Regions from separate parts of the Thainema salinarum CENA647 genome, predicted to be linked through region 2. Evidence: riboswitches for the same ligand, from Rfam matches in the RefSeq annotation. Region 2 holds a riboswitch; the other holds the start of a gene.

Region 1 (8,043 bases), 1.6 Mb from region 2:
GCAGCAAAACGATCATCCGTCCGCTGTAGTTGACGCCAGCCGGATTGCGCGCAACTTCAACCCAGTAGGCGTAGCGATCGCCCTGACGCAGTTCACCTTCCAGAAATGTTAATAGCGGTGAATTGCGGGACTGGCGGAACGTGTCGGCATTGGGATAGGTATAGACGGGTTCGGCTTCCATATAGTCGCGATAGAGATCAGCGCCATAAATCACCCGCAGCGTTTCTTCGAGGCGTTCACGGGTGACGCCGTTGATGATGTCGAATAGCTCAATTTTTTCGGAGCGGATTTCGCCGACGACTCCGGGTTCTAGAGGACGTCCAGGCGACAGGCGCGAGGCTTCAAATAGAAATCGCTGAGCGGCGGTGTCGGTACGCTGTACGCGCAGGCGTTCGCCGAGTTCAGGTTGTAAGGTGGGGTGGGCTTGAATCCAGGCGGCAACATCGTCGGCTTTTTGTCCGGGTAGGGCTGCGGCTGGCTGGCTGGTTAGCGTTTCAGTCGCGGTGTAACCCAGGAGTAAAAGTGCGATCGCACCTCCGATTTTTCTCCCTTGCCGCCCCAATCGTTGATTGTTCCTGTGCTGACCCATATTCCTTTCCTCCAACTCCGCTCCTCATTATGACCATCTCAACGATAAAACGAACATCTTCAACAATTTGTTAACTCACAGCTTGTACCCAAATTCAAAGAAGTAATTTTGCCGCCGCATTGCGACAGCAAAATTACTTCTTTAGGTTCAGTTTTGAATAGGGCAGGCTGTGTCTTGACTCAGGTTGAACGGGGCTGCAATGGCGTTAATATCGCTGAGTAGATGGAACAGAACGTCATCCCAATCAACTGTTTATAGCCTTTCCTGATCTACTGAGGTATAAGTTATTTTTTTGAAAGCCGCGCGGAGCGCGGCTTTCAAAAAAATAACCTCCCCTTTATCAGCGCAAGAAGCGCTATAAACCTCAGTGGTGATGTGTTGCTGATGCGCTCAATTTTTGTTCAAACTCGGCTGAATTTTGCTGCGCTAAGCTTAAATTAGGCTTAAACAACCGAAGCCAGATCATCGAATACGTATCTATCTCGCACTAAACGCCAATGAAGACTGCTAGCCAATCGACTCCTGAACAGGACTCCACCCCTAAAAACGGAACCTCAAAACAGACCTCGACGGGCAAGACATCGTCACTCACACCGCTGCATCAGTATGCCCATGAGGCGATTCGCAAGCATTTCAAGAAATCGACCAAGTATCTGGATGATGTACTGTGCGATCGCGATCCAGAAGATGTGCATCAGATGCGGGTTGGCATGCGGCGGCTGCGGACAGCGCTACAGGTCTTTGAAGGAGTCGTTGTGCTGCCGTCTGGGCTAAGTATTAAGAAAATTGGCAAGCTGGCTAAAGCACTGGGCAACGTGCGGGATTTAGACGTGATGCTGGAGTGGTTGCAGTCTTATCTAGAAAAAGCTGATCCTAAAGTGATTGGGGCGCTGGCACCTGTGATGGAGCGGGTGCAGAAGAAGCGCAAGAAGTGCCGCAAGCGGCTGCGGAAGGTACTGAAAGGGAAGCAGTACGCCGCGTTTGAGCAGGGTTTCCAGACTTGGCTAGAGCAGCCAAAGTATACGCCAGTGGCCGAATTGCCGCTGGAGCAGGTTTTACCCGACTTGCTGCTGCCGCTGATTAGCGAACTACTGCTGCATCCGGGTTGGTTGGTGGCGACTAGCAGCACAAAACAGAAGGGGATTCAGCCGACTAAGCGACTGAACCAAACACAAATTCATCAGGTGCTAAAGCAAGATAGCGACGATCTACATGACCTGCGTAAACAAATGAAGCGGGTACGCTATCAGACTGAGTTTTTTACCGAGTTTTATGGCGATAGCTACCAGGCTCAAACAGAGGAGTTTCGAGTGATTCAGGATTTGCTCGGTCAGCTCCAGGATGGGGCGATTTTGAGCGAGTTTTTAGCGGATGAACTCGATGCCGATTGGCCCAAGCAGCTACCGGATTTACACCAGCAGCTCCAGCAGGAGCAAATTGACATTTGGCGACAGTGGCAGCCAATTCAAGCGAAGTATCTGACCGCTGAATTCCGGCAGCAGTTGCGCCAGTTGGTGTTGACGCCTGGTGCTGCACTTACAGCCAGCCCCGCAGCCGATAAATCACCAGCCCCAGATACTCCTTCAGAATCCGAGTAGTCTGCGCCAGATTTTCGGCGCTAGGCAAAATACCTAAGATGCGACCTTCCAGACTGCTGGTCAGCTCGTCGTAGCTCTGTTCCGACACCATAAAATCGGTCGGAGCTGCGATCGCAGTTATACCCTGTTTCTCAAAGATCGCCAACGAGCGCGGCATATGTAGCGCAGAGGTGACGAGCAGCACCTGATCGAGATCCCGCTGCTCTAGAATCTGCTTGACGTTGATGGCGTTTTGGTAGGTATTTAAGGACTCCGGATCTTGCAGAATCGCGTTGGGGGCAACGCCCATTTCGACAGCAATTTGAGCCATATCTGCCGACTCAGACGCACCGCCATCTTTCCAGTCAATTCGGCCACCGCTGAGGATCAGCCAGGGCGCTTTGCCTGCGTTATACAGACGGGCACCGTGCAGAATGCGATCGCCCGCTTCCATTACGTCTACCCAGGGGCGGGGCGCAATCTGGGAGCGCGTGGCACCACCCAGTACAACAATGGCGTCAGCGTTCGGTAAATTGGCAGGCGGCAGGTTTTGCCATTCCAAGGACTGCGTCAACCCGGTGGCGACCCAGGCGTTGCTGCCCAGCCATAAAACTGCGATCGCACCTAACAGCAAACTCGCCGCCGCACGGGGTCGTTTCCAAAGCAGGAACCAGGCCAGCGCAATCAACAAGCAGCCCAGTCCCAACGGATAGACGAATAGGGGCAACAGTTTTGATAGAAATAAAAACATGGTGGTTGGCAGGCTGCTTTTGATTACTCATTGCGCGAGTCAATCCGAGACTCACCCCGAGAGCGACGACGCTGATACACCGATGAGCTAGGCCGAAACCAGCGATTGCGATTACCCTGACGGGCGCTGCGCCAGAGCGAGATCCGACTGCGTAGGCGACTGATGGCTGTTTCAGGTATGGCTTCAGCTTGATTGGGCGAAGTTGGCGCTTGCCACCAGGTAATAATCAGACTGGCCGCAATCCCTGCTGCTGCTCCTAGGCATAGGCTGAGGGGAATCGGATAATCCAGCAAAACAAAGCAGACGAGAAAAAACAGCCAGAGCTGTAAGCCAATCGTAATCCCTTGGTCGCTCATAATCTTGTTCAGGTATACCTCCAGAACTCAAGCATTTCTGTTATACAGCAATCGGGGTGAGGAGTGAGCGTGAGGCGTGAGGCGTGAGGTCTGTAAAAAAATACTAACAGTGGTTGACTTTTTGATCGGAATTGGGAGCGCTGTGCTAACTTTATCAGCCAGTTTAAGTCTTAAGCAGTGTTTTTCGGTGTGCTTGGAGTAAGTGAGTTATGACTATTCGATTGAAGACGTTAAGGAATGTCTTGGGGTTTGGTGCGATCGCAACTTTAACTCTTATGAGTAGCTTGATGATTACCGCATCGCCTATGTTGGCGGATCGTCCCGGTACGTCGCGTCCGCCTGCGGCTAGTAACGCAACGGCTCGCGCTACGACCAATGCGACTGTTTATGCTTCACCCAATTTGAGTTCTGCAAACATTGTCGGTTCAATTCCCAGCGGCACGGCTGTACAGGTGTTTGATGCGATCGGCGTTTCGAGCACGATGACGATGTATTACGTCGATAGTGGTGTCGTGCGGGGCTGGGTGCGGCAGTCTGATCTGGTTTTTCTCTAATTTCCGCCAGTTTTCTCCAAATCGATATTGGACAGATCCCCCAACGGTGTCATGTCAAGCCCCTAGAATAAGAAGTAATATTTTGTAACAGGATGAGTTGGAGGTCGGCATGGCGGCAAATATTGAAATCTATACCTGGAGTAGCTGCCCGTTTTGTATTCGGGCGAAGGCGCTTTTGGATAAAAAAGGTGTTGACTACACGGAACACCAAATTGATGGTGATGAAGCAGCTCGGTCGAAAATGGCGAAGCGAACGGGTGGGCCACGTTCAGTGCCCCAGATTTTTGTGAATGATCACTATGTTGGGGATTGTCAGGGCATTCATCAGCTTGATGCCCAGGGCAAACTTGACCAAATTTTACAGGGCGGCGCAGCCTAGTTGTTTAAACGAGAATCCCCCTGCCGCATCGCGGCAGGGGGATTCTTGTTTAGCAAGTATTAACTACTTCGCGTCGCCTTTCTTGACCAGGTGCGCTTCGAGGAACCAGAGACGCTTGTCAACGGTGCGGGATACTTCCGTGTAGAGGTCAGCCGTATCGGCATCGCCCAGATCATCGGTAGTATCAATCGCTTCCCGGACGTGCTTAGCATAAGCGGCAAAGCGCTCAGCCAGAGCTGTTACGTGCTCTTCACCCGTGACGGCTTCTAGGTCGTACTCGGGCAGAATCGATTCAGCCGCAGCGAGGCGGGCAGTGCCCATTGCGGTGCCACCCAGGGCAGTGACGCGCTCGGCCACCATGTCAACGTACTCTTCTAGTTCACCTGCCATTTCATCAAACAGCTCATGCAGTTGGTAAAAGTCCATGCCTTTGACGTTCCAGTGAGCCTGCTTGGTCTGGGTTTTGAGATCTAACGTGGCGGCTAGGGTTTGGTTGAGGATTTCAGTAACCTGCGATCGCACATCCTGCGGCAAATCGATCCGAGTGGGATAGAAGCGGCGATTTGATTTGGATGGACGAGATGTTGTGGCTGTCATAAATTTAAGACTCTCCTAGTGTGAGTAATGCGAAAAACTTAGGCTAGTTGGAAAAACGGTAAATAAGGGGAAGCTGCAATTCAAGCAGTTGACTTTTCGGTGATAGCGCAAGTTTTCCAGTCTGCAATCAAGATTAACTTCAATCATCGATTCCAACTGAGCGATCAGCCGAAAGGAATTCAACTGTAGACTACCGCAACTGTGAAGACGCATCGTACCTCTGCATACCGTTGAATCGGATTGTTAAACCTAAATTACATCAGTCTCACGATTGCTACTCCTAAAGTGTACTCATAATGACTTCGACTTGACAACCCCTTCTTTAAAATTCCGCAAAAAAATTAGTAGAAGATCCTAAGGTACATGACTCGTTTGAGTTTGGATTCTGCCAATGGGCTAAGATTACAGAGCGCCAATCGGCCAAGTTTGTCGGCAAGGTAGGGAAAATCCGGTGTAAGTCCGGTGCTGTGCCGCAGCTGTGAAAGCCAGAATGCCTACTAGCTGATGCTGATGTTTATTCTCCTGCGTTGCACAGGAAACTGATTGTCATGTCTACTACACCGCTCAATTCGAGTCGTTTAACTGTTGCGTCGATTGAGGCGTTTCAGGCTGATCTGCTGGCTCAAGAGGCAACTGCGATCGCGCAGCTAGAGTTACCTCCGCTTCCCATCAAGCGACCTCTCCTGATGGTGGGGCACGGTAGCCGCGATGCCGATGGTCGTCAGCGCTTGCTGGATTTCGCCCATATTTACCAATCTTTAGATCCGACCCGACCCGTTTTGCCCTGCTTTCTCGAGCTGACAGAACCGTCGATTCAAGACGGCGTTGATCAGTGCGTAGAGCAGGGGTATACAGAGCTTTCAGTGCTGCCGATTCTGCTATTTGCGGCGCGCCACAATAAGTTTGATGTGACAAACGAGCTGGATCGCGCCCGTCAGCGTCACCCCCAGCTCACGTTTCACTACGGTCGCCACTTTGGGATTACGCCTGAAATTTTAGATCTATGGCGCGATCGCTTGGCGCTACTGGATACGCCGGAGCATAATCCCTATGGAATTGAGCGCAGCGAGACGGTTTTACTCTTTGTCGGACGCGGTTCGAGCGATCCGGATGCCAATGGTGATGTGGCCAAGCTAGCGCGTATGGTGTGGGAAGGCAGCGGCTATCACACGGTTGAAACCTGCTTTATTGGGATTACGCATCCCCGGTTGGAGGAGGGTTTTGAGCGGGCGCGGCTGTATCGACCTAAGCGGATTGTAGTGCTGCCTTACTTCATGTTTACGGGCGTGCTGGTCAAGAAAATTTTTGATATCACCGCGCAGCAGCAGGCTCAGTTTCCCCATATACACCTATCTTGCCTGCCGGAGATGAATATCCATCCCCAACTGCTAGCGATTCTGCGCCGCCGTGAGCTGGAAACGCAGATGGGCGAAGTGCAAATGAACTGTGAAATGTGCAAGTTCCGATTAGCGGCCAAGTCCGGCGATGATCACGGCCACTCTCACGGCCATAATCATGGGCATTCACATCATGATCACAGTCATGGCCACAATCATGGTCACAGCCACGGGCATGGGCATGATCACAGCCACGAAGCTGTCGATCCCTATGCCAAACCTGCCGATTATCACGACCGAGTTTGGCAAGTTCCCTAACTTTACCAACCTCAAACGAGCAGTGGCTGCCGCATCGCGGCAGCCACTGCTCATTTTGGGATCTTTTGCAGATCTTGAAGTGGAAGGAGTCAAATTTAGTTGCTAAATCGGTAACTGCAATATTCAGCATCATCAACCAGCGATAGAGTTAAAACGTTGGTGAAGAGTGAAAGAACATGAAAACAATCGTTGCGTTAGCCCTCGGCGCTGGATTGGGTTGGTCAGGATTGAGCCATTTGGCAGTGGCGCAAACGTCGCTCGATGAATCTCTAGATCAAAACTCAGATAAAGCTCCAACTACTCAAATTGCTGCACCAGACGACGAGCCAACTTGGTATAACTGCCTGACTCGTGAAGTCTGGAGTCCTGACAAGCAGGCATGGTGCGATCTGCTCCGCACGATGCAGGGCTTGGAGTATACGGTTCCCTACTATGGCGCTGTTTCCTTGACGGATGGCTTTTATGAAAATAGGGAGCAGCGCTGGCAAGTTAGCTTAATTAATCAGGCCGGACTGATTGACTTCGGTGATTTGGATGGGGAGGGAACAGCGGATGATGCGATCGCACTTTTATTAGTGAATTCAGGTGGTTCGGGGCAGTTTGTTTATCTTGCGCCAGTTCTGGATGTTGCAACTGATCCTCAGCCATTGGGTACGGTATTTCTGGGCGATCGCATTCGAGTCAATGCCGTGGGTATCGATGACGGACAGGTCACACTGAATATAGTGACGCAGGATGCAGATGATCCGCTTTGCTGTCCGACGTTAGAAGTCACGCAGGTGTATCAGGTGCAGCCGGCGCTGGTGCAGGTAAGCGGTGATTTGCTGGCACCCATGACGCTGCCGGGGCCGCTGCCGGATCGGTCGGAAACCGATGAGTTTCCAGACAAAGTAGAGGGTGAAATTCTGATTCAGCTAGACACGAATGACTACATCGTTCGCGTGTATCAAGAAGACGAACAAACTAAGATTGACTTGTATAACAAGGCTAGTCAGGGATTAGACCTGAACGGTGTGCCCGTAACGGTGGAGGAAACGCCGGAGGGAACGAGTTATCTATACGAAGGCGAGCTAACGGTGCGGGTATTTGATTCAGCGTATGGCAAGGATAGTTTGGTGATTAATGGCGATGTTCAGCCGGATGATCAGACCAGCAGCGATTTAGCCACCATCACGGGCACGGTCGCCTATCGGCAGCGGATTGCGCTACCTCCCACTGCGATTATTGAGGTTCAGCTTCAGGATGTGAGTTTGCAGGATGCAGAGGCTGTTATCTTGGCCAGCGAAACGATTGAATCTGACGGTCGCCAAGTGCCGATTCCGTTTTCCCTCTCCTATGATGCCGATGAGATTAGTCCCCGTCATACCTATGCGGTGCGGGCCAGCATCTACGTGGATGATCAGCTCCGGTTTACCAGTACCACTAGCTACCCAGTGATTACCAACGGCAATCCCCATCAAGTAGATATTATCGTTGAGCCAGTGACGAGTGCTGGGAATCGATAGCTATTCCTAAAATTGCGAGATTTTATTGATACCGCTCTAAGAAGTCCAATGCCTCATTGCGCAGTTCGTAGTACTCTCTA
Region 2 (8,043 bases):
CAAGAATCTGCAATAACCTCATCCCCAGTTCAAGTTCTGATAGGTTGGTGCCGTCGTAACGGATGGCGATGGAGCTAGCGGCGCGGTTGATGCGGACGCCGAGGACAATATCTTGGGTCAGCAGCAGCTTTTCGAGGCGTTTGCCGAAAGCGGGTTCAGTTTGCAAGCGAGGAATGCGTAGGCGAATGCGACCGGGGACGGAGTGGACGATGGTGTAGTCTTCTTCGGCAGTTTCTGTTTTGCCGTTTGTGGACGTGGCAGCAAGGGCTGGAGTTGAAGGGGCATACCCCGCCTGCTTTTTAAGCTGCACAATGGCTTGCCGGGTGATAGCTGCGATCGCAATGTTGACCACCAGCGCACTCGCACCCCGTAGTCGTAACTGACTAGTAACGAGTAATCCGGTCAGCACTGGCAAGATAGCCGCAATTTCGCCGTATTCCTCCAACAGATGTCCTAATTGAGAACTATTTTCAGTATTGCTGGCAGATTGAGCCTCGACTGTTGAAGATGTAATCATTCTCGATCCTTTTGGTAGCTGGATGTCTCCAGAACTTCACTATCGATACTAAAACCTCTCGTTGCCAATTAATCTTATCTAAAAATTAATTTTGCGCAGGAAATGGTGGGTTTCCTTCGCCCATCCATTGCAGTCCATTGCAGTGATGGTCTGGACAAAACGGGATCGGCAGTATCGACAAAATTGTGTACAGTGTATTTGGAGCTACAATTAACTATATATCTATTTGGATATTAAGACGCACCTGGGTTCTGCCATGCTAGACGACTTAGCTGCTGCCCTCTCCGAAGCCCTGCAGGATGAATACAAAGCTCGCGCCACCTATCGAGCCATCCTCAATCGGTTTGGGTCTGTTCGACCATTTATAAAGATTTTGGAATCTGAGGAGCGACACATTCAAGCGTTGCTGCCTCTATTTAATCGGTACGGTATTCCGGTGCCGGAGGATAACTGGCCTGCTCAGGTAGAAGTACCAGATTCTCTGGCTCAAGCCTGCGAGGGCGGCGTACAGGCCGAGATCGAGAATGGCGCAATGTATGAGCGGTTGTTGGCGATGACTGCGGCGTATCCGGATGTGCAGCAAGTATTTCGACAGCTCCAGCGAGCCTCCCAGCAGAATCATTTACCCGCCTTTCAGCGATGTGTAGCGCGAGCCGCTCGTCACTACGTGGAATCTGACCTAAGCGGACAGCAGTCTGCGGGTCGATTCCGTTTAAGTCCCTCCGGCTGTGGACAGTTCGGTTCTGAAGATGAAAGCCAGAGTGAAACGCCAGTCAGAACTGGCCGAGAATGGAAACAAGGACGAAGACGCCGCCACCGTCGTGGCAACTATGGTCAATCAAGACAGGGTTAGGTTTCAAACCTGTAAATAGCGTGAGTGATAGGCGCGATGCACCCCACCCACCCACACCATTTACAGATCTAGATCAGCAATCAAGACAGGACTGACACTACCGGGTTTTTGGTAAGTTAAGAATTCCTGCGCATCCAACGCTTGATGATCAGTGGTCAACAAAGGGTGATAGGATACGCTAACCTTATCGGTTCTAGTGGAGATCAGCCACTAGAGGAAACGGGGAAAGTGCAGTGAAAATCTGCCGCTGTCCCGCAGCTGTAAGCCAATTTTAGATTGCTGATTTTAGATTTTAGATTGAGCCATTAGCCTCTATTCCAAAATCCAAAATCCAAAATCCAAAGTTGTGTAAGTCAGAATGCCCGCCGATAAATGGTTGATGCTCTATCCCATCTGCGAGGTACGGATGATGACTGCTTTAGTATTATTTGGGTCGCGATTCTGTTGTTTTAGGAGCGTCGTTACAAAGCTCCAAAGGCAGGAATGGGGCTAGCCGACTGTGCTGCTGCCCTAACCATTGGTTTTGAGTCTTGGTGAGCCAGTTGTTTTGCAGGAAGCTCGCCTGATTTGCACTGATCATGTTTGTGCTAACCGCAATGTACGCATAATGTGCGATATCGCAGCCCATAGTTACAACACTTATGAGGTCAGTGCTGAGGACTGAGTGAAATACAATTCGCTGTCCTAACTCTGCTGCAATCAGTTGATCTCACTGCTGAATGTAAATACGAACGAAGAACCCAGTCTGCTGGTTGGTTAATTCAAATATTAGGAGCTATTTCATGCACAAAATACCTGTTACCGTTGTCACTGGTTTCTTGGGATCTGGTAAAACCACCCTGGTTAGGCACCTGCTGCAAAATAATCAGGGTCGGCGTATTGCTGTATTAGTGAATGAATTTGGTGAAGTTGGCATTGATGGCGAAATTCTGAAAACGTGCCAGGTGTGCGACGACGATGAGAACTCTACCGCTGAGCCAAACACCAATATCTTAGAGCTAGCTAATGGCTGTCTTTGCTGCACCGTTCAGGAAGAGTTTTTGCCCACGATGCAAGAACTGCTGAAGCGACGGGATGAAATTGATTGCATTGTGATTGAAACTTCGGGTCTAGCGCTCCCTAAACCTTTAATTCAGGCCTTTCGCTGGCCTGAAATTCGAACTGGAGCAACGGTAGACGGGGTGGTCACGGTTGTCGATGGCGATGCCCTCGCTCAGGGACAAGTTGTGGGAGATCTGGAAGCGCTGGAAGCTCAGCGGCAGACGGATGACAGTTTAGAGCATGAAACCCCAATTGAAGAACTCTTTGAGGATCAATTGGCCTGTGCCGACATGGTGCTCCTGAGCAAAACGGATAGGATGACCAGGGAAAGTTGCGATCGCATCCAGCAGTGGCTACAGCAACAGATTCCCGCCGGGATTAAAGTTGTCCCCTGCAATCACGGTGAAATTAGCCCAGACATCCTGCTCGGCTTCAATGCTGCGGTGGAAGACAACCTCGACAGTCGCCCCAGCCACCACGATACCGAGGAAGACCACGAGCACGATGACGATATCAACTCCATCTACGTGGAACTAGAGCAAGCCTTTGATCCAGAGCGGCTTATCGATCGCCTGCAAGCCTTGGTACAGCAGCAGGAAATTTATCGCATTAAAGGCTTTGTCGCGGTTCCAGGTAAAGCTATGCGGCTGGTGCTGCAGGGGGTCGGACAGAGATTTGATAAGTTTTACGACCGCCCTTGGCAACCGGCTGAATCCCGCAAGACCCAATTGGTCTTTATCGGTCATGCCTTAGATGCAGACAAGATTAATACCGCGATCGCAGCCCAAATCGCAGCCTGATTGGTAGGTGCATTCCTATCCAATCTGTTTCTTATCTAATCTATTTATCTGATCTGTGAGGTGTTTACGAATATGAGGAACACTCGAAGGGGATTGCAGGTTGCGGCTCTGGTGGGGCTTAGTGCTTACCTAGTTATCGCTCCTGCCGCACCGGCCCAGGCCATGCACATTATGGAAGGCTTTTTGCCCGTGCAGTGGGCCGTGTTTTGGTGGATTATATCCCTGCCGTTTTTTATTTTGGGGTTGCGATCGCTGATCCGAATCGCTGGCGAACATCCCGAGCTAAAACTACTGCTGGCCTTGGCTGGAGCCTTTAGCTTTGTCCTGTCAGCTCTGAAGATTCCCTCGGTTACTGGCAGTTGTTCTCATCCAACTGGCACAGGGCTAGGAGCCGTCTTATTCGGCCCGTCCGTTATGACGGTGCTGGGCAGTCTGGTGCTCATTTTTCAGGCCGTTCTGTTAGCTCACGGTGGCTTAACGACGCTAGGAGCCAATGTGTTTTCAATGGCGATTGTGGGGCCGTGGGTAGCCTACGGCGTTTATCGCCTCTTTGCCAACAGCGGTAAGCAGAAAGTTGGCATCTTCCTATCTGCTGCCCTGGGCGACCTCGTTACGTATCTTGTGACCTCTATCCAGCTTGCCCTGGCCTTTCCCGCCGCCAGCGGTGGCTTCCTCGCTGCCTTCCTGAAATTTGCAAGCATCTTTGCTCTCACCCAGATTCCTCTCGCGATCAGTGAAGGTCTGCTGACCGTACTAGTCTGGAACTGGCTCCAATCCTACGCAGTGGTAGAGCTACAGACGTTGAAAGCCCTGAAGGTAGGGGCTTAGGGAGTAGGGAAGGGGGACTAGGTACAGGGTTTTAGGTGCTAGGTATTAGGTATTAGGTAAAACGTTTACCCCTAAAAACCTGAAACCTGAAACCTGAAACCCCAACTCCCTCATTTCTCCCCTATCTACCCATCTACTTCCCAAAACCTATGAACAATCAAAAACAAGGTAACTGGTTAATTGTCTTCGTGGTTGTCGCTCTAGCCGTCTTGCCCCTCATCTTTGTTAAAGGCGAATATGGTGGTGCGGATGGCGAAGCGGAGGAAGCGATCGCAGAAATTCAGCCCGACTATGAGCCCTGGTTTGGCGGCGTATTTGAGCCGCCTAGCGGGGAAATTGAAAGTTTGCTGTTTGTGTCACAGGCGGCCATTGGTGCGGGCGTGATTGGGTATGTGATTGGCTTGTATCGGGGGCGGACTGAGCGCCATCAGTCTCGCGAAAAAGAATGAACACTATATCCCTGTCACTCGGGAGTAGGTCACCTTCTACAGAGAAAAACATCTCTGAGGTGAGAGCCTGCCGTTGAGGTAAGCACAACGATGCGCTAAAACCTGCGGCACCCGCTCAGCGTTCCAGGCAGCGCCAGGGATCTTCGTGCGTTGGTTAATTTGCTTCACCCAGGACTCAACATCCCCCGAGCCAATCGGCCACCCTTCTTCTTGGTAGTAACGATAATTGGGGATGCGGTCACGATGCCGCTCTAGATAGCCACAGAAGCGACGTGCTGCTTCCGACTCGCTCACCTCAAACACATTCATAGCAGCGTCTACTTGTCCCTGCCAAAGAAAGCTGCGAGCGGTTTCGAGTGCTTCTGGAGTGGCTTGGACTTGATGCAAATTTTCCATCAGGTGAAACCAATCGAGGATTTCGTGACGTTGGTGGTCGTTGCCAATCTGGGCATAGATGCCCCAAACCCCATCATGACCATCGCCCAGGCAGTCCACTATCGGGGCTAAGGGGAGGTCATTTGCCCACTCAATCAGGTGTTCGTTGTCTTTGAACCAGGCCATGCCCTGATGCTGCTCACCCAAATTCAAGGCTTTATATTCGCGCCACTCAGCCGCTTCCCCCAGCGGCGTGCGCAAGCGAATCATGCCGCCATCCAGGCTCATTTGCTCAACCGGGACCTCACTCGTGGGCAGCTCGAAGTCATGGCGCGCCTCCAACCGCTGCTGCGTTTTCGCACTCACCCGTCGTCCCGTTTGCACCTCTACTTCAATCGCCGCTTGGGCATAAGAAACAATTGCGCTTTGGCGCAGACAGCACAGCTCTAAATAAGGGCTGACCTGTTGTCGGGGACGGACACCGAGTTGTTTGGCCTGTTCACTACTGAGGGATAACCGGCCCAGAATGCTCTCTAGTTGGCGGGGATATCCTTCGTCGGTGCCGGTAACGGTTTGGCAAAAAACTCCCCAATGACTGGCGTGACGTGTTCTTGCACTTGAGCGCGCACCGTTGATTCGATGGCTCCCAAATTTGCCATCGGCTGGTTTTGCTCACAGGCTTCCTGGTACAGTAGTTCCGCGATGCGTTGACTGCACTGTAAGAGTTCTTGGTGTTCCGCTGGCGTCATTAGAGCACCCTCAAAATATCGCTACAGTCTTACTCTAATTTTTCTCTCAAGAAAGTGACCTGCTCCCGTTCAACTAAGGGCGCTATCTTTTCTTGACTAAGTTCCCCTGATATAGACCTGATGCAGATAAGACAAAATGGTTTTATTGATAGTGATTCCAGTTAAGAGTGAGAAAACGAGAGGAGAGTGCCTCATCCTGAGGCACTCTCCTCTCGTTCTTATCTAGACCCGCTATAAAAAATAGATAGGAAACGTTTGAAACGTAGCATTGTGTAGAGGCAAATAGCCATTTGCCCTTACCAAGCAGGTAGATGACAACTCCAGAAGTTTCTGTTCTAAACAGACTGCATATCAGACGGCATCTCCTCGCCCTGATATTCGCGAGTGGGGGCTGGGAAGCCGCAAGAGGTGCCATCGGTGTAGACTACTTCGTCTTCCCAGGGTAGACGATAATTTCCCGCAACCATATCTTTCATGTAGGTATAGGGACAGTCCTGTGCGCCACCCTTGACGGCAACATACCCGCGATGGCCAAACTGATAGATATTATTTTCAACGCTCCAGTATTTGCGGGCTTCACGAACCAAGTCGGGTCGAATTTCAGCAGTGATAACTTCGTCTGGACGGTGACTGCCCATTGCTAATGGCGTGCCGTCAAAGTTAACAATCATGCCTTCGCCCATCGAGTCAAACGTGCCGTCAGAGCCACACATGCAGACTGAAGCCGTCGCCATTAAGTTACAGAACGCGTTGGCCTGATTAGTAATTCGCCAAGAATGACGGATGGGAGCCGTATAGCCTGCCGTCCGAATCATAATTTCAGCCCCTTTATAGGCGCATTCCCGCGCCATTTCGGGGAACATGCCATCGTGACAAATGATAAGTGCGATCGTGCTGCCGTTTGGTCCTTCGCAAACGGGAATGCCCAGATTGCCCGGTTCCCAAGGTTCCACAGGTACCCAAGGATGGAGCTTCCGGTAATAAAGCTTTAGCTCTCCCTTGTCGTCAACAATAATGCCGCTGTTATAGGGATTACCGTTGGGGTTGTACTCCATAATCGAAAAACAGCCCCAAATCTGGTTTTCAATGCAGGCTCGGCGGAACGCCTCTACCTCTGATCCATCCAGCCGACACATAATCTCTGGATTGGTATCCATCGATAAACCATGCAGTGAGTATTCAGGAAATACAACTAAATCCATCGTCGGCATATTGCGCCGCGCTTTGCTCACCATGTCACAAATTCGCTGGGTTTGGGCAGCCAAGTCATCCGGTGTCACCACGTTAGGAAGCTGAAGCTGCACCATCCCAAGGACAACACCATTGGGAGTTTTATTGAGTCCACCAAGTCCACTCATGAGTCTGCCTTGCTCTAATTGCGATACTAATTGCGATTAATATACTCATAGTCTGCACCTTGCCAATCTAGACCCGGAAGAGTTGGTTTTACTCGTCGCGATCTAACGGCAAAATTAGCCTTCCAGGTTTTGAGGCAAGATGTGAGTATACGCTTTACTCTCTACGGTTTGGAGACTTGGCAACCGTAGCGTAGGCTACCGCAACCCGTTCTGGCATGGTTCTATCCGGTTTGCCTTCTGTGACCAACGTCTCTACAAGTTTTAATTCCTGTGACTAACGCTATACAAAATTTGATATTTGTTACTATTTGTTGCTGTACTGTCCTGATTTGGTAGCGACACGGATTAAATCAATCTGGCATGTCAGGCGGTTTGTACGCTATCGTTTGACAGGGGTCCCGCTGTACGGAACCATAAAATAAGGTGTGGAGAGTCCCTACTCACTAAGGGATTCTACCTTTATCACCATCGTTTCTTCCAATCTCGCTGGCTTTAAATTGCTGTTCAGGTAACTTTATTTCGCAGTCCAGTGCTGTCTGTTAGCCAACTGTAAAACTAAAGTTGCGATCGCAAATTAAAGTGACGAGATTAACATGAGTGCTGCTGCATATCTGTTTACGATATGTCTGAGCTGTAGATTGGTGCATGATGCATCTGCTTCTCTAGATCTGATGTAGCGTCAAGCTTGTTTTTTGGGGTAAACCTCGCAGAGATTCACCTGAAAAATAAACTGGACTAACCGCTGGTACGCTCTGACTGTGTCAGTCTGGTGGCAGAATCGGCTCAAGCATCCGTAAACAATCGCAAGACAATCGTAAGCTGATAGTTTGAAGCAGTTGCTCGAAGAATGACCGTGAACAAATTAAGGATTGAATCGCTACATGGAATTTTCAATCGCAACCTTACTCGCGAACTTTTCAGACGATAAATTAGTTGCACCCAAAGCACTCGAAAAAAAGCTGAACTGCAATACCCACGACGAGATGCGCCGGTTGCAGATTGTGCTTGATGCGCTAGAGCGAGTTGGCATTTTAATCAAAGAGCGCGGTAAATATCGGCGTCTACAAGCAGAT

Evidence for each region. Region 2 has a riboswitch for cobalamin ahead of cobW (cobalamin biosynthesis protein CobW). Riboswitches for the same ligand answer to the same signal wherever they lie in the genome.
Region 1: it holds a riboswitch for cobalamin, as region 2 does, so the genes downstream of both, AC286M_RS28180 (sirohydrochlorin chelatase) here and cobW (cobalamin biosynthesis protein CobW) in region 2, are expected to answer to the same signal.

The regions. Positions count from the first base shown of each region.
Region 1 is NZ_JBYJZJ010000022.1:4,887,506-4,895,548, reverse strand. It holds gene AC286M_RS28215 (hypothetical protein) at 1-589, opposite strand, end outside; gene AC286M_RS28210 (CHAD domain-containing protein) at 1,087-2,187, shown strand; gene AC286M_RS28205 (YdcF family protein) at 2,126-2,917, opposite strand; gene AC286M_RS28200 (hypothetical protein) at 2,941-3,273, opposite strand; gene AC286M_RS28195 (hypothetical protein) at 3,483-3,827, shown strand; gene grxC (glutaredoxin 3) at 3,937-4,206, shown strand; gene dps (DNA starvation/stationary phase protection protein Dps) at 4,270-4,803, opposite strand; adenosylcobalamin-variant (AdoCbl-variant) riboswitch at 5,234-5,307, shown strand; gene AC286M_RS28180 (sirohydrochlorin chelatase) at 5,352-6,458, shown strand; gene AC286M_RS28175 (YbaY family lipoprotein) at 6,635-7,963, shown strand; gene AC286M_RS28170 (ABC transporter ATP-binding protein) at 7,986-8,043, opposite strand, start outside.
Region 2 is NZ_JBYJZJ010000022.1:3,251,880-3,259,922, reverse strand. It holds gene AC286M_RS21085 (HMA2 domain-containing protein) at 1-517, opposite strand, end outside; gene AC286M_RS21080 (ferritin-like domain-containing protein) at 744-1,370, shown strand; cobalamin riboswitch at 1,544-1,754, shown strand; gene cobW (cobalamin biosynthesis protein CobW) at 2,153-3,211, shown strand; gene AC286M_RS21070 (energy-coupling factor ABC transporter permease) at 3,284-4,039, shown strand; gene AC286M_RS21065 (energy-coupling factor ABC transporter substrate-binding protein) at 4,189-4,488, shown strand; one part of gene AC286M_RS21060 (ISKra4 family transposase) at 4,525-5,441, opposite strand; one part of gene AC286M_RS21060 (ISKra4 family transposase) at 5,441-5,612, opposite strand; gene AC286M_RS21055 (formamidase) at 5,948-6,970, opposite strand; gene AC286M_RS21050 (ribonuclease R family protein) at 7,852-8,043, shown strand, end outside.